DNA from 3 places in the Cryobacterium sp. AP23 genome. Region 2 is predicted to be linked to each of the others. Evidence: predicted binding sites of a transcription regulator. Region 2 holds the regulator's gene; each other region holds the start of a gene.

Region 1 (6,681 bases), 270 kb from region 2:
TGCCCGTGGTGCGGGCGATGAGCGCGCCCGGATCGGACCCTGCGGTGGAGGGCATCGCGGCCAGTGGGGCCCGGCGCTCCGTGACGGGCACCTGGTAGAGCGTCGAATACCGGCTGGCGGTGTCGAGCACGAGGTGGCACGCGATGCGGACGGTGGGGTCGGTGGAGGGCAGGGAGAACTGCCCGATGCTCTGCAGTACGGGGCTGTGGCCCTTGCCGGCGAACCAGCGCTGCGCGGCCACCCAGCGGTCGAGGGTCGCGGGGAGGTCGACACCGGTGTCGGCGCTGGCGTGCTTCATGTCGCTCAGCGTAGCCGGACCTGCTACTCCGGGGGTGCCGACCGAGCTTCGTCGACCGCGGCGCTCAGCAGCGACACGACCACGGTGTCGTTCTTGGTGGACTGTTGCCCGATCTCGGTGAAGCCGAGGCGGTCGTGGAAGGCCAGCGAGCGCGGGTTGGGCGGGCGCAGGTTGACCTCGCAGAAGACGACGTCGGCGCCGATGGCTCGCGCGCTGTCGAAAACGGCGGAGTAGAGCAGCGCGCCGAGCCCCTGGTCCCGGTGATCCGGTGCGACCACGATGCGATCCAGGTAGAGGAAGGCGCTGGACCGGCCGGAGAACCAGAGGTAGTTCTCGCTGTCGTAGGCGGCGCCGGGCGCGAACACGATGGTGAAACCCAGCACGGTGTCCGGGTCGGTATCCGCCACGACGGCGGTGGCGCTGTGGCCGGCGGCGAGCAGGGCTGCCAGCTGCGCGGAATCCAGGTCGTTGACGGCCGGCACGGCGGCGCTGTTCAACCTGAGCAGCTGGGCAGTGTCGGTGTCGCGCACGGGACGCAGCGAGAGCGGGGGAAGCGGAACGGATTGCAGCGACGCAGGGGGCAGCGAGGTGGTCATCCCTCGACGATAATCGATGCCGCCCCGGCCGCCGCCCGGCCGCCTAGCCTCGGCCCGTCCAGCGGCGTAGGTTGCCGGGTGCGGGGGATTCGGCGTCGGGAACGAGTTCGGGAGGACTCATGCACACTCGCGAAGTGGTCTGGTTCAATTCGATCGGGCTGGGCGACATCCCCCAGGTCGGCGGCAAGAACGCGTCGCTGGGCGAAATGGTGCGCTCCCTGAAGTCCAGCGGCGTGCGGGTGCCGGACGGCTTCGCCACCACCGCCGACGCCTATCGCGCCTTCATCGCCGCGAACGGCCTGGACGCCGTCATCCGCGACCGGCTCGACGCCTACCATGCCGGCGCGTCCTCGCTCCGGGAGACCGGGCAAGCCGTGCGCGAGGCGTTTCTGGCCGGAGAGTTCCCGGCGGCCATCGCGGACGACATCCGGGTCTTCTACCGCACCCTCGCCGACCAGGCCGGGGTGGCGAACCTGCCGGTGGCCGTGCGCAGCAGCGCCACCGCCGAGGACCTGCCGGATGCCAGCTTCGCCGGCCAGCAGGAGACCTTCCTGAATGTGAGCGGCGAGCGGGACCTCCTCGACGCCTGCCGGCGCTGTTACGCGTCGTTGTTCACCGACCGCGCGATCAGCTACCGCGAGGTGAAGAAATTCGACCATCTCGACGTCGCGCTCTCCATCGGCGTGCAGCGGATGGTGCGCAGCGACCTCGCCGGTTCCGGGGTGATGTTCTCCATCGATACCGACACCGGCTTCCCCGGCGCCGCCGTGATCAGCGCGGCCTGGGGCCTGGGTGAGACCGTCGTGCAGGGCGCCGTCGACCCGGACAAGTACCTGGTCTTCAAGGCCCTGCTCGCCGATCCGGACTGCGAACCGATCATCGAGAAGACGCTGGGCCGTAAGGACCGCAAGATGACCTATGCCGAGGGCGGCAGCGCGCGCACCCGGGTGATCGACACCCCGGAGCGGGAGCGCCGGGCGTTCGTGCTGAGCAACGCTGAGATCGTGCTGCTCGGCCGCTGGGCGAAGGTGGTCGAGGACCACTACGGCCGGGCGATGGACATGGAATGGGCCAAGGACGGTCTGACCGGTGAGCTGTTCCTCGTGCAGGCGCGGCCGGAGACCGTGCACTCGCAGAGGAGCCTGACCCGGTTCACGGTGAGCCGGCTCATCGAGGCCGGTCCGCTCCTGGTCTCCGGGGTGGCCATCGGCGACAGCATCGCCTCCGGCACCGCCTGCGTGATCCGGGACCCGGCCGATATCGAGAACTTCCGTGACGGCGCGATCCTCGTGACCGAGATGACCGACCCGGACTGGGTGCCGATCATGACCCGCGCGGCGGGAATCATCACCGACCACGGCGGCCCCACCAGCCACGCCGCCATCGTCAGCCGGGAACTCGGCGTTCCGGCGGTGGTCGGCACCCGGGTAGCCACCGAGGTGCTCACCGAGGGCGCCCCGGTCACCATTTCCTGCGCCGAGGGCGACGAGGGCTTCGTCTATGCGGGCATCCTCGCCGCCGAAACCGAGGAGGTGGACCTGGGCGCCGTGCCGCACACCCGCACGCAGGTGATGGTGAACATCGCCAGCCCGGCCGCCGCGTTCGAATGGTGGCGGCTGCCCACCGCCGGGGTGGGGCTGGCGCGGATGGAGTTCATCATCAACAACCTCATCAAGATCCACCCCATGGCGCTCGTGCACCCCGAACGCATCACCGAACCGGCCGTGCTGCGGCAGATGGCCGAACTCACCCGTGGGTATGACGACCTCACCGACTACTTCGTGGAGACCCTGGCACTGGGCATCGCGAAACTGGGAGCGCCGTACCATCCGAATCCGGTGATCGTGCGGCTCAGCGATTTCAAGACGAACGAGTACGCGCGCCTGTTGGGCGGGTCGGTTTTCGAGCAGGCCGAGGAGAACCCGATGCTCGGCTTCCGCGGGGCATCGCGGTACTACGACCCCAAGTACGCCGAGGGCTTCGCCCTGGAATGCCGGGCGCTCATGCGGGTGCGGGAGCAGATCGGTTTCAGCAATGTGATCGTGATGGTGCCGTTCTGCCGCACCACGACGGAAGCCGACAAGGTGCTCGCGGCGATGGCCGAGAACGGGCTGGTGCGCGGCCGGAACGGGCTGCAGGTCTACATGATGTGCGAGATCCCAGCCAACGTCATCCTGGCCGAACAGTTCGCCACCCGGTTCGACGGCTTCTCGATCGGGTCGAACGACCTCACCCAGCTGGTGCTCGGCGTCGACCGGGATTCCGCCGACCTGGCCGCCCTGTTCGATGAGCGCAACGAAGCGGTCACCCGGATGATCAGCGAGGCGATCGACAAGGCCCACGCGGCCGGCATCAAGATCGGCATCTGCGGGCAGGGGCCGAGCAACTACCCGGACTTCGCCGAATTCCTGGTCGGCCGGGGCATCGACTCGATCTCGCTCAACCCGGACTCGTTCCTCAGGACCGTGCACCGAATCAAGGAGGCCGAGGTGAAGACCGTCGGCGACTGGCCGACACTGAGCCGGGTGACCACCTAGGCGATCGCGTCTGCGGATCGTTCCTGCGCGGATCGTTCCTGCGCGGATCGTTCCTGCGCGGATCGTTCCTGCTCAGACCGCTCTGCTCACACGGTGTCGTCGATCTGCAGGTCCGGCCCGTCCAGGACGGCCTGCTCGTAGTCGGCCTCCGCCGCATCCGCCACCTGCCGGGCGGCGATCACCCGTTCGCTGATCCGGTGCTCCACGGCCTCTGCCATGGCGACGTCCTCGGGGGAGGCGTTCATGAGCAGGTCCTCCATCTCCTCCGGGTCCCGGTGCAGCGCCTCGATCGCGCCTACCTCGGCCCTGGCGACCGCCGCGCGGCTGCGCAGGAAGGTGATCCGCGCCTGCCAGCGCGCGTCCCGCTGTGCGTCCTCCTTGCGTCCGCGGGGCACCAGGCTGTTGCTCTCACTCTCGTTCTCGCTCACGGCACTCTCCCTGTCTCGCTGGGAGCCTAGCGCCGCATCACCGCCCCCGAAACGGAGCAGGCCGGCCGCGGATCCCGCTCAGTCATAGGCGCGCAGCAGCTGCCAGAGACCGCGGCCGTCGTCATGCTGGATGTCGAAAACCAGGGATGTACCGTCGTCTGCGGTGCCCTGGCAGCGCCAGGCCGCGACCGGCTTGGGCGGATGGGTGAGGAAGTGCAGCAGCTCGTCGGGCAGCGAGAGGGACGCCGTCAGCGGTGTCGGGGTGTCGGTGACCCGGAACCGGCGGGTCCGCCAGACCAGGCGCACGGGCGCGCCCTCCGGGGACACCCAGACCGCAACGGTTTCATTGATCAAACTCATGGAGCATCACCTCGTCGGTTAGAACATACGTTCGAAGTTTACTCCTCCTGCTCTGACATTGCACCCGCGACCCGTGAGCCGGGCCCCGAAAAGGCCCGGGTTTCGGGGTTCAACTCACCGTTCGCGAGACCGGCTCGCGAGATCGGGTCGCGACATCGCCGGCGACTCAGCTGTGGCTCATAACCGAGCCATAGCCGACTCATAGGCACGTTCGGCTAGATGGACATCGTTACGTTACCGATTGTTCATTTGGAGGACACCATGCTGCAGGCCGCGATCATCCTGATCGATCTGCTCTTCATCAGCCTGCTCACGTTCGGGCTGTATTTTCCGCGCCACCGGCGCCGTGACCTCGTCGTCGCGTACCTCATCGTGAATGTCGGTGTGCTGGCGGTGGCCCAAGTGCTCGCGTCCAGCACCGTCGGCGTCGGCCTGGGACTGGGCCTGTTCGGCGTGCTGTCGATCATCCGCCTGCGCTCGAGCGAGATCGAACAGCACGAGGTGGCGTACTACTTCGCGGCCCTGGCCATGGGCCTGCTCGCCGGCCTCAGCGCCGAGCCCAACGTGCTCACCGTGGTGCTGATGGCCCTCATCGTCGCCGTCGTCTTCTTCGGCGACAACCCGCGCCTGTTCCGCAGCTACCGGCAGCAGACGGTGGTGCTGGATGCCGCCTTCCCCGACGAGTCCGACCTCATCGCGCACCTCGAAGGGCTGCTCGTCGCCCGGGTGCACGGCGTGCACGTGCGCAGCCTCGACCTGGTCAACGACACCACCCTCGTCGACGTGCGGTACCAGGTGGGCGCCGCGCGCTCCCTGGCCCCCACCCTCGCCCCGGCCCGCACTACCGGCGTCACCGGCGCCAGCGTTTTGCAGGAGGCGGGACGATGAGCGCCTTGTCCGCACTCGGGGGTGCCGTGCCTGCCGGGGGAGTCGTGCTGGATGTGCCGCTGACGGGCCTGGACACCATCGACCTGGCCGAACTCACCGAACGCGCCAGCCTGCTCACCCGCATCGACCGCAAGTACGTGCTGCCGCGGAGCGCCCTCGACGTGCTCCTGGCCGACCTCGATCCCGGGGTGCGGGTGCTGGACATCAACGGGGTGCGCTCCAGCGCCTACGAGTCTGTGTACTTCGACACCCCGGAGCTCACCAGTTTCATGATGGCGGCCCATCCGCGCCGGCGCCGGTTCAAGATCCGTACCCGCACCTACGTCGACTCCGCCCAGAGCTACCTCGAGGTGAAGACCAGGGGCGGCCGCGGTGTGACGGTCAAGGACCGGCTGCCGTACGACCTCGACGACAGGGCCACGCTCACCAGCGAGGGCCGCCGGTACACCGACACGGTGCTCGACGACGCCGACATCACCGGGGCCGAAGGGCAGGAACTCATGCCGACCCTCACCACCCGGTACCTGCGCACGACCCTGTTCATCCCGGAGTCCAGCAGCCGGGCCACGATCGACACCGGCCTGTCCTGGGCGACGGTGCCGCACCGGGCCCCCGCCGGCCGGAGCGCGCGCGACCGCGGCTCCCGGCTGTCGGATGCGCCGCCGGTGCGACTGGACCGGCCGCAGCTGGCCATCGTGGAGACCAAGTCCGGGTCGCGGGCATCCGCCGTCGACCGAATCCTCTGGGCGCACGGCCACCGCCCCGCCACCATGTCGAAGTACGGCACCGGAATGGCCGCCCTGCGCGGCGACCTGCCGGACAACAAATGGGCCCCGGTCCTGCGCCGCTATTTCCGCTAGCCGCCGAGCACCCGTACGTGCCCTCTCCACCGGCGCCCCACCGGCCACACCCAGCGACCATCCCCCACTCAGCTGCCGTCACCGGCACCCACCGATTGTGAAGACCCCATGAAGAAGAATCCCCTGACCCCCACCGACCCGTCCGGCGGCGCCCGCCGGTTCGGCGTGAAGGCCTGCACCTACCGGGTGCTGCCGTTCCTGGTCACCGCCGCCCTGCTCACCGGGTGTGCGGCGGTCGCGTCGACCACCGACTCCACCGGCTCCACAGGCACCACGACGTCAGCCACCACGGCCGTCGCGGTGGACGAGTCCACCTCCGCCGCCGAGGTGCTGGCCGCCAACCAGGAAACCCACGACGACGCCGACGACTACGAGTGGGACGACGCCGACGTGGTGCCGATCACCCTGGACGGCGACAGCGCCTCGGTCGACGATTCCGCCGACAGCTCAGCCGTGACCATCTCCGGCAGCACCGTGACCATCACCGCGGCCGGCACCTACGAACTCAGCGGCACCCTCGACGACGGCCAGATCGTCGTCGCCTCCGCGGGCGAAGGCACCGTGCGCCTGCTCCTCAACGGCGTCGACATCACCAACTCCGCCGGGGCCGCCCTCGTCGTCTCCGAGGCCGACGAAGCCATGATCGTGCTCGCCGACGGGACCACGAACTCCCTGGCCGACACCGACTCCTACGGCGAAGACGACGAAGCGAAC
Region 2 (6,681 bases):
GGGTGGTGCCGCGCACGTCCAGGCCGACGGCGATGGAGTCGCCGTACTGCGCGATCACGCTGGCGGCCCACTCCGGGTTCTCCAGCGCGGCGGTGCCCAGGTTGATGCGTTTGACGCCGGTGCCCAGTGCCGCCTCGAGCGACCGGTCGTCGCGGATGCCGCCGGAGAGTTCCACGTTCACGCCGCGCAGCTGCTTGATGACCTTCTTGAGCACACCGGTGTTGTTGCCACGACCGAACGCCGCGTCGAGGTCGACGAGGTGGATCCACTCGGCGCCCTGGTTCGCCCAGTCGAGCGCGGCATCCATCGGGTCGCCGTAGTTGGTCTCGGTGCCGGCCTCGCCCTGGGTCAGGCGCACGGCTTTGCCGCCCGCAACGTCGACGGCCGGGAGGAGGACCAGTTTCGGGGTCTTGTTGAACTCGGTCATGGGGGTGCCTTTTTCGTGATTGTGCGGCAGCGCGCGGCGGCCGCGGGTGGGAAGACTAGTCGCGGAGGGTGCCGAGCCAGTTCGACAGCAGGCGGATGCCGGCGTCGCCGCTCTTCTCGGGGTGGAATTGGGTGGCCGACAGCGGACCGTTTTCGACGGCCGCGAGGAACCGGCCGCCGTGCTCGGCCCAAGTGAGGCGGGGAACCGGGAATGGCGGCATCACGTCGAGCGTCCAGTCCTGGGCGGCATAGGAGTGCACGAAGTAGAACCGTTCCTCCTCGAGGCCCCGGAACAGGACGGAATCCGGGTCGGGCGTGACGGTGTTCCAGCCCATGTGCGGCAACACCGGGGCGGGCAGCGCGGTCACCGTGCCGGGCCATTCGCCGAGTCCCTCGGTGTCGGTGCCGCGTTCGACGCCGTGCTCGAACATGACCTGCATGCCCACGCAGATGCCCATCACCGGGCGCCCGCCGGAGAGACGCTTGTCGATGATGTCACCGCCGTGGGCCTCGTTCAGGGCGGCCATCACCGCGCTGAACGCGCCGACGCCGGGCACGAGGAGTCCGTCGGCCTCGAGCGCGAGCTTGCGGTCACCGGTGAGGGTGACGTCCGCGCCGGCCAGCTCCAGCGCCTTGACGGCGGAGTGCACGTTTCCGGTGCCGTAGTCGAGCACGACCACCTTGGTCATAGCGCGCCCTTGGTGGACGGGATGCCGCTCACGAGGGCGTCGTACGCCTTGGCCTGGCGGAACGCGCGGGCGAAGGCCTTGAATTCGGCCTCGGCGATGTGGTGCGGGTCGCGGCCGCCGACGACGGTGACGTGCACGGTGAGGGCGGCGTTGAAGGCGATGGCCTCGAAGACGTGCCGCACCATCGACCCGGTGAAGTGGCCGCCGATGAGGTGGAATTCGAAGCCGGCCGGTTCGCCGGTGTGTACGAGGTAGGGCCGGCCGGAGATGTCGACGACGGCCTGCACGAGCGCTTCGTCCAGCGGCACGAGGGCGTCGCCGTAGCGGGAGATGCCGGACTTGTCACCGAGGGCCTGCTTGATCGCCTGGCCGAGCACGATGCCGATGTCTTCGACGGTGTGGTGTACGTCGATTTCGATGTCGCCCTTGGCGTGCACGGTGAGGTCGGTCAGGGAGTGCTTCGCGAACGCGGTGAGCAGGTGGTCGTAGAACGGCACGGTGGTGTGGATGTCGCTCACCCCGGTGCCGTCCAGGTCGATGGAGAGGTCGATGCTCGATTCGCTCGTTTCGCGCTGCAGGTGGGCACGGCGAGGCGAAGGCGTGACGTTGCTCATGGCGTTAGTTTATTCGGCTGACGGACGAAGCCGTGCGATGGCGTCGAGGAAGGCGCTGGTCTCGGCCTCGGTGCCGGCCGAAACGCGCAGGTGGCCGGGGATGCCCATGTCGCGGATCAGGATGCCTTCTGCGAGCAGGGCTTCGAAGACCGCGCGCGGATCGGCCACGCCCCCGAACAACACGAAGTTGCTGCCGCTGCGCAACGGGCGGAAGCCGAGTGCCGTCAGTTCCGTCACGATCCGGTCGCGCTGCACGCGGATGTCGTCCACCATGGCGAGCATTTCGCCCGTGTGCGCGAGCGCGGCGACGGCGGCCGCCTGGGTGAGGGCGGAGAGGTGGTAGGGCAGCCGCACCAGCCGGAGCGCATCCGTGACGGCCGCATCGGCGGCCAGGTAGCCCACCCGTACTCCCGCGAACGCGAAGGCCTTACTCATGGTGCGTGACACCAGCAGGCGCGGGCGGCCCGCGAGGAGGCTGAGGGCGCTCTCGGTGCCGACCGGGGCGAATTCGGCATAGGCCTCGTCGACGACGACGATGCCGGGGGTGGCGTCGTAGACGGCAGCGATGGTCTCCAGTGACAGCGGTGTGCCGGTGGGGTTGTTCGGGGAGCAGAGGAAGACGATGTCGGGGGTCGTCTCGTTCACCCAGCGCACGGCCGTCTCCGGCGAGAGCTCGTAGTCGGCGTCGCGGCCGCCGGGGATCCAGTCGGTGTCGGTTCCGGAGGCGAGGATCGAGTACATCGAGTAGGTCGGCGCGTAGCCGAGCAGGGAACGGCCCGGACCGCCGAAGGCCTGCAGCACCTGCTGCAGCACCTCGTTGGAGCCGTTCGCGGCCCAGATGTTGTCCCGGGTGAGGCCGTGGCCGAGGTAACCGGCGAGGGCGTCACGCAGCGGGGTGAACTCGCGGTCGGGGTACCGGTTCACGGTGAGGATCGCGTCGGCGAGGGCCTGGGCGATGTCGGCGGCGACGGCCGGCGGGATCGGGTGGGTGTTCTCGTTGACGTTCAACGCCACCGGCACGTGCAGCTGCGGTGCACCGTAGGGGATCTTTCCGCGGAGGTTGGCACGCAGGGGCAGGTCGTCGAGGCTGGTCACCCGAACAAGCTTAGTTGCGCGGCGCCCCGCCTCCCTGTCGGCAGGAGTTCTGCCGGGAGGCTCAGTAGCCGGCGGGAAGGGCGAGACGCTGGCCGGGCTGCACGGACTCGGACGCCAGCTGGTTGAGGTTCACGATGTCGGCGATCACGTCACGCGGGTCCTGCTTGGGTGCGATCGACTGGGCCAGATCCCAGAGGGACTGCCCGGCGTCGACGGTGATGTATTCGAAGGCGGCGGCGCCCACGTTCGCGGTGCCCTCCGCCGCGGCGACGCCGCCGTTGACGGCGACGGCGATGGACCCCAGGACCAGGGGCAGGGCGGCGAGGGTGGTCAGCACGACGCGTCCGCGGCGGGTGAGCCGCAGGTGCGTTCGCGGCGCGGTGGCGGCGGTGGCCGTGGCGTGGCCGGTGGAACGAGCCGATCGGTCGGCGATCGTGCCGGGCTTCACTGCATATGCTGCGCTCATGTCAGACCTCCTGGTAACGCATCCGGCCCTCGGCCGGGAGGGCCGGATGCGAATCTATGTTCCGAATATATCTTCGAGTGTTCGAACAATCAACCCTGTTTCCGGATAATATGAAAAGAAATTTCGCAACACACTCGAATGCATGTCTAGTAATCGCTGTCAGTTTGGCTACAGTTTCGATCGGGTAGCAGTACTCAAACAGACACCACCGACATTCACTTCTGACGCGTCACGCAGATCGTCGGAAGCACCATTCAGACCCAACCAGGAGGAGCGACAACGTGGCACAGGAGAGCACACCTCGGGACAAGGGCACCACGCGGCGCCGCAAGAGCCTGAGCGATAAACAACGCGCCATCATGGACGTTATCCAGCGCTCGGTGCGCGACCGCGGGTATCCGCCGAGCATGCGGGAGATCGGCGACGCCGTCGGCCTGTCCTCGCTGTCGAGCGTGACCCATCAGCTGCACCAGCTCGAGTTGAGCGGCTACCTGCGCCGCGACCCGAACCGGCCGCGCGCGCTCGAGGTGCTCATCGAGCTGCCGCAGTCCGGTGAGGACGTCACGCCGGGCGCTGCCGACGACTACCAGTCCGGCATTCAGGTGGGCGACGCGGCGATGGTGCCGCTCGTCGGCCGGATCGCCGCCGGTATCCCGATCATGGCGGACCAGCAGATCGACGAGATCTTCCCGCTCCCCCGCCAGCTCGTGGGCAAGGGTGAACTGTTCATGCTCAAGGTCGTCGGTGACTCGATGATCGACGCGGCCATCTGCGACGGCGACTGGGTCGTCATCCGTCAGCAGAAGACCGCGGAGAACGGCGAGATCGTCGCGGCCATGCTCGACGGCGAGGCCACCGTGAAGGTGCTGCGGCAGCGCGACGGCCACACCTGGCTGCTCCCCCGCAACACCAACTTCGAGCCGATCCTGGGCGACTACGCCGAGGTGCTCGGCAAGGTCGTCGCGGTGCTGCGCTCGGTCTGAGACGCCTCCTGAACCACGAACAGGCCCGGTCCCGTGAGGGGACCGGGCCTGTTGTCGTTCAGCGGCGCTTCCGAGCCGGGGAGGCTTAGCCCAGCGTCGCCCGCACCGCCCGGGTGGCGTCGACGATGTTGCGCAGTGAATCGACGGTCTCGGCGTACCCGCGGGTCTTCAGGCCGCAGTCGGGGTTGACCCACACCTGCCGGGCCGGAATCGACTCGAGTGCCCGCTCGAGCAGTTCGGTGATCTCCGCCACGCCCGGTACCCGTGGGGAGTGGATGTCGTAGACGCCCGGGCCGATGCCGTGGTCGAACCCGCTGGTCTGGATGTCCTGCACGACCTCCATCTTCGACCGGGCGGCCTCGATGCTTGTGACGTCGGCGTCCAGGTTGCGGATCGCGTCGATCACGACCCCGAACTCGGAATAGCAGAGGTGGGTATGGATCTGGGTCTCGTCGGCGACGCCGGCGGTGGCGAGCCGGAACGAGCCGACCGACCAGTTCAGGTAGTCGGCGTGGTCCTTCTTCTTCAGCGGCAGCAACTCGCGCAGGGCCGGTTCGTCAACCTGCACCACCTGGATGCCGGCGGCCTCGAGGTCGGCGATCTCGTCGCGCAGCGCCAGGGCCACCTGGCGGGCGGTCTCCCCCAGCGGCTGGTCATCGCGCACGAACGACCAGGCGAGGATGGTGACCGGTCCGGTGAGCATGCCCTTGACCGGCTTGGCGGTGAGGGTCTGGGTGTAGCTGGACCACTCCACGGTGATCGGCGCCGGCCGTGAGACGTCGCCCCAGAGGATCGACGGGCGGGTGCACCGGCTTCCGTAGGACTGCACCCAGCCATTCTCGGTGACGGCGAAGCCGTCGAGGTTCTCGGCGAAGTACTGCACCATGTCGTTGCGCTCGGGTTCGCCGTGCACCAGCACGTCGAGGCCGAGGTCTTCCTGCAGCTGCACGACGCGGCTGATCTCGGCGCGCATCAGGTCGCGGTAGTCGTCGGGGGCGAGTTCGCCGGAGACGAGGCGGGCGCGGGCCCGGCGGATGTCACCGGTTTGCGGGAACGAGCCGATGGTGGTCGTCGGCAGCGGCGGTAGGTCCAGTGCCGCTGACTGGGCGGCGAGCCGGGTCTCGTAGTCGCCGCGGCTGTAGTCGGCCGGCGTGAGGGTGGCGAGTCGGTCGCGCACGGCACCGTCGCGCACGCCGGGCGAGACGCGGCGCTCGGCCAGCAACGCGGTGGCCGCGTCCAGCTCGGCCTGGATAGCGTCCTTGCCGTCGGTGAGCCCGCGGGCGAGGGTGGCGACCTGGCCGATCTTCTGGTCGGCGAAGGCCAGCCAGCCGGCGAGCTCGGCGGCCAGCTTGGTTTCGTCCTCAACGTCGTGCGGCAGGTGCTGCAGTGAGGTGGAGCTGGAGACCGCGATGTGCTCGCTCAGGGCTCCGAGCCGGCCGAGGGTGTCGAAGGCGGCGGCGAGGTCACCGCGCCAGATGTTGTGCCCGTCGATGACGCCGGCGACGAGGGTGACGTCGGCCAGCCCGGGGACGGCGGCGGGCACGGTGCCGCGCACGAGGTCCAGGCCGATGGCCTCGACCGCGGTGGCGGCCAGCACGGGAAGGGCATCGTCCAGGCTGCCGTAGGGCGCGGCCACGAACAGCGCGGGCCGGGCGGCCAGTCCGCCGAGGGCACCGTAAGCCTGGGCGAGGGCGGCGAGGGCCCGGTCGCGGGGGATGTCGATGCTCTCGCTGACCAGGCCGGGCTCGTCCAGCTGCACCCACTGGGCGCCCGCAGCGGCGAGGCGTTCGATCAGGGTCCCGTAGACCGGGAGGAGGTCGGCGAGGCGGTCGAGCGGGTGGAAGCCGGCCGGCGCGTCTTCGCTCGGCTTGGCCAGGAGCAGGAGGGTGACCGGGCCGACGAGGACCGGGCGGGTGAGGAAGCCATCCGCGAGGGCCTCTTCGAACTCCCGCACAATGCGGTCACTGGCGAGGTGGAAGTTGGTCTCCGGGCCGATTTCGGGCACGAGGTAGTGGTAGTTGGAGTCGAACCACTTGGTCATCTCCAAGGGCAGGTTCTCGCCGGCGCCGCGCGCCAGGGTGAAGTAGCCCGCCAGGTCGAGGTGTCCGTCGGCGTCGACGAGGTCCTGGAAGCGGGCCGGGATGGCGCCTACGGCGACCTGGGCGTCCAGCACCTGGTCGTAGAAGGAGAAGCTCTCCGGAATCGAGGAGTCGGTGCGGCCCAGGCCGAGGCTCGCGAGGCGTTCGCGGGTGGCACGGCGAAGTGCGGCAGCGGCCGATTCGAGTTCGGCGGCGGTGATCGTGCCCGCCCAGAAGGCCTCGACGGCCTTCTTCAGCTCGCGGCGGCGCCCGATCCGGGGGTAGCCGAGGATCGTTCCGGTGGGGAAGGTGGGGAAGGCGGGGCCGGTG
Region 3 (6,681 bases), 2.0 Mb from region 2:
GTCTCGACCGCGAAGGCTCGTTCCATGCCGCTGCCCACTGCCGCCCTGCCCACCGTCGCCCCCACGATCGCCCCCGCCGACGTCGCCACCGATGTCGGCAGCGTCGTGACCACCGACGAGATCTTCGCCGCCCACGCGGGCGGCAAGTTGCGCATCGACCTGGCCCGGCCCATCGAGACCCGGCGTGACCTGGCGATCGTCTACACCCCCGGCGTGGCCGAGGTCAGCCGGGCCATCCACAACGATGCCGCCGTCGCCGCCACGCACACCTGGGCAAGTCGCCTGGTCGCCGTGGTCAGCGACGGCACCGCCGTCCTCGGCCTCGGCGACATCGGCCCGGCTGCAGCCCTGCCGGTGATGGAGGGCAAGTCGGCCCTGTTCCAGCGCTTCGGCGGGTTGAACTCCATCCCGCTGGTGCTCGACACCACGGATGTCGACGAGATCGTCGAGACCCTGGTGCGTCTGCAGCACAGCTTCGGCGCCGTCAACCTCGAAGACGTGTCGGCGCCGCGCTGCTTCGAGCTCGAGGCCAAGCTCATCGAGGCCCTCGACATGCCCGTCATGCACGACGACCAGCACGGCACCGCCGTGGTGGTGCTGGCCGCGATCACCAACGGCGCCAAGGTGCTCGGCCGCGAACTGGCAAGCCTCCGCGTGGTCGTCTCCGGCGCCGGAGCGGCGGGCATCGCGATCGCCGCGCTGCTGCTGGAGGTGGGCATCGCGGATGTCGTGCTGCTGGACTCCCGAGGCATCCTCAGCGGCCACCGGATCGACCTCACCGGGGTGAAGGCCGCGTTCGCCGCGACCAGCAACCCGCGCCAGGTCGACGGCGGCCCGGCCCAGGCGCTGGCGGGAGCGGATGTCTTCATCGGCGTCTCCTCCAGCACGGTGGACGAGGACCTGCTCGCCACGATGTCGGCCGACGCGATGATCTTCGCGCTGTCCAACCCCGACCCGGAGGTGGCCCCCGACGTGGCCGCCCAGTACGCCAGGATCGTCGCCACCGGGCGGAGCGACTACCCCAACCAGATCAACAACGTGCTCGCGTTCCCCGGCATCTTCCGCGGCGCGCTGGATGCCGGCGCCCGCCGCATCACCACCGCCATGAAGATCGCCGCGGCACTGGCCATCGCCGATCTCGTCGGCGACGACCTCGCGGCCGACCACATCATCCCGAGCCCCTTCGATGAACGCGTGGCCTCCGCCGTGGCCGCCGCGGTGATAGCCGCCGTATAGCCCGGTGCGGCCTGCCGAACGGGTCAGAACAGGGTGTGCTGAACCCGGTCGAGGGGGAGCAGGCCCGTGAGGGTGACCCGGAGGCCGGCCAGTCTGGGTACGGTCTCGTCGGCGAGCAGGTCGCCGGCGATGGCGAGCCAGGTGTCCCGTTCGGCGGTCGCCGCCACCAGGGTGCGCTTGTGCACGACGGCCTTGCCGCCGGCCTCAGGTCGCAGGGTGAGCGTGATGCCGGTGCCCGCCAGCCCGGCTCGCTCGGCACGGTGGCAGAGCCGCTCCACGCACGCCTGGGCCAGCTCGGTGGGCGACCGGTCGGGCCGCGCGTATCCAGCGGTGGACCCCTCGGCGGCCAGGGAGGAGCGTTGTTCGACGGTGCGCACGACCGCATCGTCGGTGCCTTCCCGAATCCGCCATAACCGCCGGGCCATCGCCGTTCCGCACACGTACTGCAACTCGTTGCGTGGCACCCCGTCGATGTGCGCGAGCTTCGTCACACCGAGCCGGGCGAGCCGTTGCAGCGTCGTCGCGCCGATTCCCCACACTTGGTCGATCGGCAGGTTGTCGCGCAGGTGCGCCTCTTCGCCGGCCTCGATCACGTAGAGACCGTCCGGCTTGGCCCGGCGGGAAGCGAGTTTGGCCATCAGCTTTGTCCTTCCCACGCCGACGCTGACGGTGATGCCGAGCTCCCGCGCCACCCAGCCGCGCAGCGCGTGCCCGGCCGCAATCGCGCCGGCCCAGTCGGATGCGCCGACGTCCAGGAACGCCTCCTCGACCGACCCGGGCTCGACAGCCCGGGCGGCCGAATGGAAGATGTCGAAGAGGGCGTCGCCCACCTCTTCCACCTCCGCACGCGGCAGGTCGATCAGGACGAGGTCCGGGCACTGCCGCAGCGCATCCTGCGCCAGTGTGCCGGAGCGCACGCCGAGCGCCCGCGCCGGATAGTTCGCGCTGGCGATGAATACGTGGGCCACGACGGCGACGGGCGTGTCAACGAGCTCGGGCCGGGACCGCAGTGCGACGGCCGCGAAAAACGCGTCAGCGTCGACGTGCAGCACGGGGCTTCCGTGCGGCATGGGGCGTGCATTCGGGCTCGGTTCAGACACATTGAAAATAGTACACGCGTTCGAATGTCTCAAATAAGGAAAGAGTGAGTTTTCAAGGATGCTTGTGGCAATTGCGTCCTCGAAAACTCACTATCTCCTTATAAACAGGCGGCCACGAGCGGCTACCCGATCAGGCTGGGCTTGAGGTCGCGCAGGGTGCGGAAGTGCGTCATCCGCACCACCCCGATCGCGGCCAGGGCGAGCGCCCCGGTCAGCCAGAGCAGCAGCACGCCGGCATCGTTGAGCGCGGTGGCCGGGTTGCCGCCGTACATCAGCTGGCGGATGCCGTCGACGGCGTAGCTCATCGGCACCACATGGTGCAGGAACGCCAGCGGCGCCGGTAGGGTCTGCCAGGGGAAGGTGCCGCCGGCGGTGACCAGCTGCAGCACCATCAGCACCAGGCCGACGAACTGGCCCACGCTGCCCAGCCACACGTTCAGCGCCAGGATGATCGCGGCGAACGTCATCGCGGCCAGGCCCATCATGGCGTAGGTGCCGACCGGGTTGTGCACCTCGAAGTGCAGCACGCCGGTGAGGATGCCGAACAGGGCGGCCATCTGCAACAGGCCCAGGATGCCCGGGGTGAGCCAGCCGGCCAGGGTGATCTTCAGCGGCGAGTGCAGCGCGGTGATGGCGCGGCGGGAGACCGGCTTGACGATCAGGAACAGGGCGTAGATGCCGATCCAGCCGGCCAGGCTGGCGAAGAACGGGGCGAGGCCCGCTCCGTAGGTGCCGGCGGAGGTGACGGCCGCGGTCTTGAGGTCGACCGGGTCGGCGATGGTGGAGCCCTGCAGGTCGATGGTGGCGGCATCCGTGTCGGGGATGCTGTCGACGCCGTCGGTCAGGCCGTCGCGGAGCGTGCCCGCGCCGTCCTGCAGGCCGACCAGGCCGTCGCTGAGCGACGACGCGCCCGTGGCGAGGGCCTCGGCGCCGGTCAGGGCGGAGGTCGCGCCCGTGCTCAGGGCGGCGGCCCCGTCGGCCGCGGAGGCGGCGCCCGTGCTCAGGGTGGCGGCGCCGGCGGCGGTCTGGCTGGCGCCGTCGGCCAGGGTGCCGGCCCCGGTGTTGGCGTCGTTGGCTCCCGCGGCGAGGGCGGATGCCCCGGTGGCGGTCTGGCTGGCGCCGTCGGCGACCTGGGCGGCCCCGGTCGCGGCGCTGCTCGCGCCCTCCGCGAGGGTCTGGGTGCCCTCGGCGGCCGTGGCCAGCGAATCGGCCAGGGTGGTGGCTCCGGCCGCGGTCTGGCCGGCGCCCTCGGCGAGGGTGGCGGCGCCGGTGGACGCGGTGGCAGCGCCATCGGCCGCGGCGGCGGCCCCGGCGGCGAGGCTTTCGGCGCCGGCGGCGGCCGAGCTGGCGCCGTCGGCGACCCCGGTCGCTCCCGTGGCCAGGGCGGCACTGCCCTCGGCGAGCACGCCGATGCCGCTCGAAGCGGTGGTGAACGCCGTGGTGGCGTTCTGCACGGCGGTGTCGAGCGGGTCGAGTGCGGCCACGGCGGCCGTGATCTCGTCGTCGGTCAGTCCGGCAGCGCTGAGCTGGTCGGTCAGGTTGGTCCTGGCGGTGTCCAGCGCGGCGGACGCCCCGGAGAGCACCGTGCCGGCGCCGTCGGCCGCGGTGGCCAGGCCGGCGTTGCCGTCCGCCACCTGCTGCGCGGCCGCGGCCACCTGGGCGGCTCCGGCCGAGAGGGTCGTGGTGCCGGCGGAGAGGTCGGCGGCCCCGGTGGAGACCTGCGCGGTTCCGTCGGCGAGCTGGGCGGTGCCGTCGGAGAGGGCCGTGGCTCCGGCGGAGACCTGCCCGGCGCCGGTGGCCAGGGCGGCTGCCCCGTCGGAGAGCTTGCTGGTGCCGTCCGCGACGGCGGTGGCTCCGTCGGCGACCTGGCTGGTTCCGTCGGCGACCTGCCCCGCCCCGGTGGCGAGGGTTCCGGTGCCGTCGGAGAGCGCGTCGGCCCCGGTGGCGAGCGAGCCGGTGCCCGCGGCGAGGGCGGCGGCGCCGTCGGAGACCTGGCTGGTGCCGTCGGCCAGCTGGCTGGCGCCGGTGGCGAGCTGCCCGGTGCCGTCCGCGAGGGTGCCGGCTCCGTCGGCGAGTTGCCCGCTGCCGTCGGCGAGCTGGTTCGCGCCGTCGGCGAGGCTGCTGCCGCCGTCCGCGGCGGTGGTGGCGCCATCCGTGAGCTGGCCGGCCCCGTCGGCGGCGTCGACCAGGCTCGAGCGGATGTCGGACAGGCCGATCAGCAGGGTGTCCGCGGCCTGCTCGTTCACCCGGGCGACGATGGCCTCACGGATGCTCTGCGCGGCCTGGCTGCCGATGGTGGAGGCGAGGTAGCTGTTGGTGTCGTTCGTGGTGAGGGTGATGGTGGCCTGGTGCGGGTCGTCCGACGAGGACGAGGCGATCGAGCTGGAAAAGTCGGTGGGGATCGTCACGCTGAAGTCATAGGTGGCGTCGGCGACGCCGGACGCGGCAGTGGCGGCCGTGACGGTGTGCCAGTCGAAGGTGCCGTCGTCGATGAGCTGCTCGGCGACATCCGCCCCGTAGTTGGTGGCCTCACCGTCGTACTCGGCGCCGGTGTCGGCCACGACGAGGGCCACGGGCACCCGGTCCAGCCCGGCGTACGGGTCCTGGTTGGCCCAGAGGTAGAGGCCGCCGTAGAGCACGGGCACAAGCATGAGCGCCACGAGGGCGACCCTGGACATGGTGGTGGCGGTCAGGCGCGCGAGCTCCGCGCGGATCATGGCGAAGATCTTCACAGGTCGGCTCCGGAGCGGTCGAGGTTGTTGATGGCGTGGGCGGATGCGTCGCCGGCGATGACGAGCACGGCGTAGCCGCGCACGGCGAGGTCGCCGGCGATCTGCCACCAGCCCAGCGGGTCGCCGCCGTGCCGGTCGGGGGAGGTGAGCACGATGCCGCGCACGTCGTCGCGCAGCACGGCCAGCTCGGTGAGCAGGCGGATGCGCGAATCGGGGGCGAGGTCGGCCATGTTGGCGCGGGACTGGTCGGTCAGGCCGAGCTCGTCAAGCACCACCGCGACGGCGCGGCGGTGGCCGAGCCGCCCGGCGAACATGAGTTCCTCCGAGACGACCTCCGCGACGGTGACGTCGGCCGCGGGTTCGGAGACGCCGAGGGCGTCGACGAGGGCGAGGTAGCGGCGGAGGCCGGCGTAGTCGGTGTGGCCGTCGAGCGTGACGGTGCCGGAATCCGGCCGCATCCGGCCGGACGCGATGAGGCCGAGCACGGTGGGGCGCCGTTCGGTCTCGGCCCGGGCCAGGGTGACGGCGCCGGACTCGAATTCGAGCGAGGTGAGGGGGAGGGCCGAATCCTTCGGGCCCTTGGTGACGTTGCTGAGCGTGATGCGCATGCGGCTGCCTTCGGTGAGGTGGGGCGGCTCCCGGGAGCCGGACGGTGCGTCCGGGCGGCGTGCTCCATTGCAGCGGGTGCCGAAGCACAACTATACTGACTAGTCAGTACAGAATCAAGGAGTCGGCATGACACGGGTGACCGGAACGAAGCGGCTGATTTTCGACGCCGCCCTGCAACTGGCCGGTGAGCGCGGCATCACCGGCACGACCATGGACGACGTGGCCGAACGGGCCGGGGTGGCCAAGGGCAGCCTGTATTACAACTTCGCCTCCAAGGACAAGCTGTTCGAGGGGCTGCTCCAGGAGGGCATGAGCGCCCTGACCGAGGCACTGCAGGAGGCCCGCCGGGGCAAGACGGGCACTGCGGCCCTCGAGGCGCTGGTCACCACCCTGCTCGGTCGGATCGCCTCGAACACCGCCCTGGCCAAGGTCATCGCCGGTGACATCTTCCGCACCGACCGGGCCTGGCGGGAGACCTCGTTCGCCTTCCGGCACGAAGCCCTCGCCGAGTTCGCCGCGGCCATCGACGAGGCCGTGCCGGAGGCATCCGCGAACGGCGCCACCGCCCTGATGGCCAGCAGCGTCTTCGGTGCAGCCCTCGTCGCCGGCCTGGAGTGGCTGCTCTTCGATCCCGACCGCCCCCAGCAGGAGGTGGTCGGCGCCATCCTGTTCACCTTTTCCGGCCGGCTGGCGCCTGCCAACCACTAGGCTCCGAGACATGAGCGCACTCGAACCGTCCGGACCGAACGACGCCGTCCTGCCCAGTGGATGGGCGCCCGCCGGCCAGGAGCCCGTGCTCGTGCAGTTCGGCGACATCAACATCTCCGAACACTGGCTGATCACCCCGGCCGGCACCGCGCCGCTCCGCGGCACCCAGATCTTCGTCACCGACATGACCCGGGAGGAACGCGTCATCCCGGCCTGGGCGATCGTGTTCGCCGTCATCGGCTTTTTCTTCTTCTTCCTCGGCCTGCTCTTCCTCCTGGTGAAGGAGACCCGCACCA

Evidence for each region. Region 2 encodes LexA, which represses DNA repair genes until DNA is damaged. Its sites were predicted from a motif close to TCGAACANNTGTTCGA; they were not measured.
Region 1: a site for LexA is predicted at 4,239-4,254, ahead of ACU5E9_RS01105 (DUF6504 family protein). Genes of this name have one in related genera too.
Region 3: a site for LexA is predicted at 2,345-2,360, ahead of ACU5E9_RS10670 (Y-family DNA polymerase). Genes of this name have one in related genera too.

Annotation. Positions count from the first base shown of each region.
Region 1 covers NZ_CM133415.1:231,721-238,401, forward strand. Annotated here, with positions in the region: gene ACU5E9_RS01085 (maltokinase N-terminal cap-like domain-containing protein) at 1-298, opposite strand, end outside; gene ACU5E9_RS01090 (GNAT family N-acetyltransferase) at 322-894, opposite strand; gene ppsA (phosphoenolpyruvate synthase) at 1,014-3,431, shown strand; gene ACU5E9_RS01100 (hypothetical protein) at 3,518-3,859, opposite strand; gene ACU5E9_RS01105 (DUF6504 family protein) at 3,938-4,219, opposite strand; gene ACU5E9_RS01110 (DUF4956 domain-containing protein) at 4,481-5,107, shown strand; gene ACU5E9_RS01115 (VTC domain-containing protein) at 5,104-5,967, shown strand; gene ACU5E9_RS01120 (carbohydrate-binding domain-containing protein) at 6,076-6,681, shown strand, end outside.
Region 2 covers NZ_CM133415.1:4,204,274-4,210,954, reverse strand. Annotated here, with positions in the region: gene priA (bifunctional 1-(5-phosphoribosyl)-5-((5-phosphoribosylamino)methylideneamino)imidazole-4-carboxamide isomerase/phosphoribosylanthranilate isomerase PriA) at 1-427, opposite strand, end outside; gene hisH (imidazole glycerol phosphate synthase subunit HisH) at 483-1,115, opposite strand; gene hisB (imidazoleglycerol-phosphate dehydratase HisB) at 1,112-1,729, opposite strand; gene ACU5E9_RS19775 (histidinol-phosphate transaminase) at 1,739-2,824, opposite strand; gene ACU5E9_RS19770 (LysM peptidoglycan-binding domain-containing protein) at 2,886-3,290, opposite strand; gene lexA (transcriptional repressor LexA) at 3,572-4,273, shown strand; gene metE (5-methyltetrahydropteroyltriglutamate--homocysteine S-methyltransferase) at 4,359-6,681, opposite strand, start outside.
Region 3 covers NZ_CM133415.1:2,253,932-2,260,612, reverse strand. Annotated here, with positions in the region: gene ACU5E9_RS10675 (NAD(P)-dependent malic enzyme) at 25-1,236, shown strand; gene ACU5E9_RS10670 (Y-family DNA polymerase) at 1,260-2,306, opposite strand; gene ACU5E9_RS10665 (YhgE/Pip family protein) at 2,459-5,053, opposite strand; gene ACU5E9_RS10660 (hypothetical protein) at 5,065-5,676, opposite strand; gene ACU5E9_RS10655 (TetR/AcrR family transcriptional regulator) at 5,804-6,385, shown strand; gene ACU5E9_RS10650 (hypothetical protein) at 6,396-6,681, shown strand, end outside.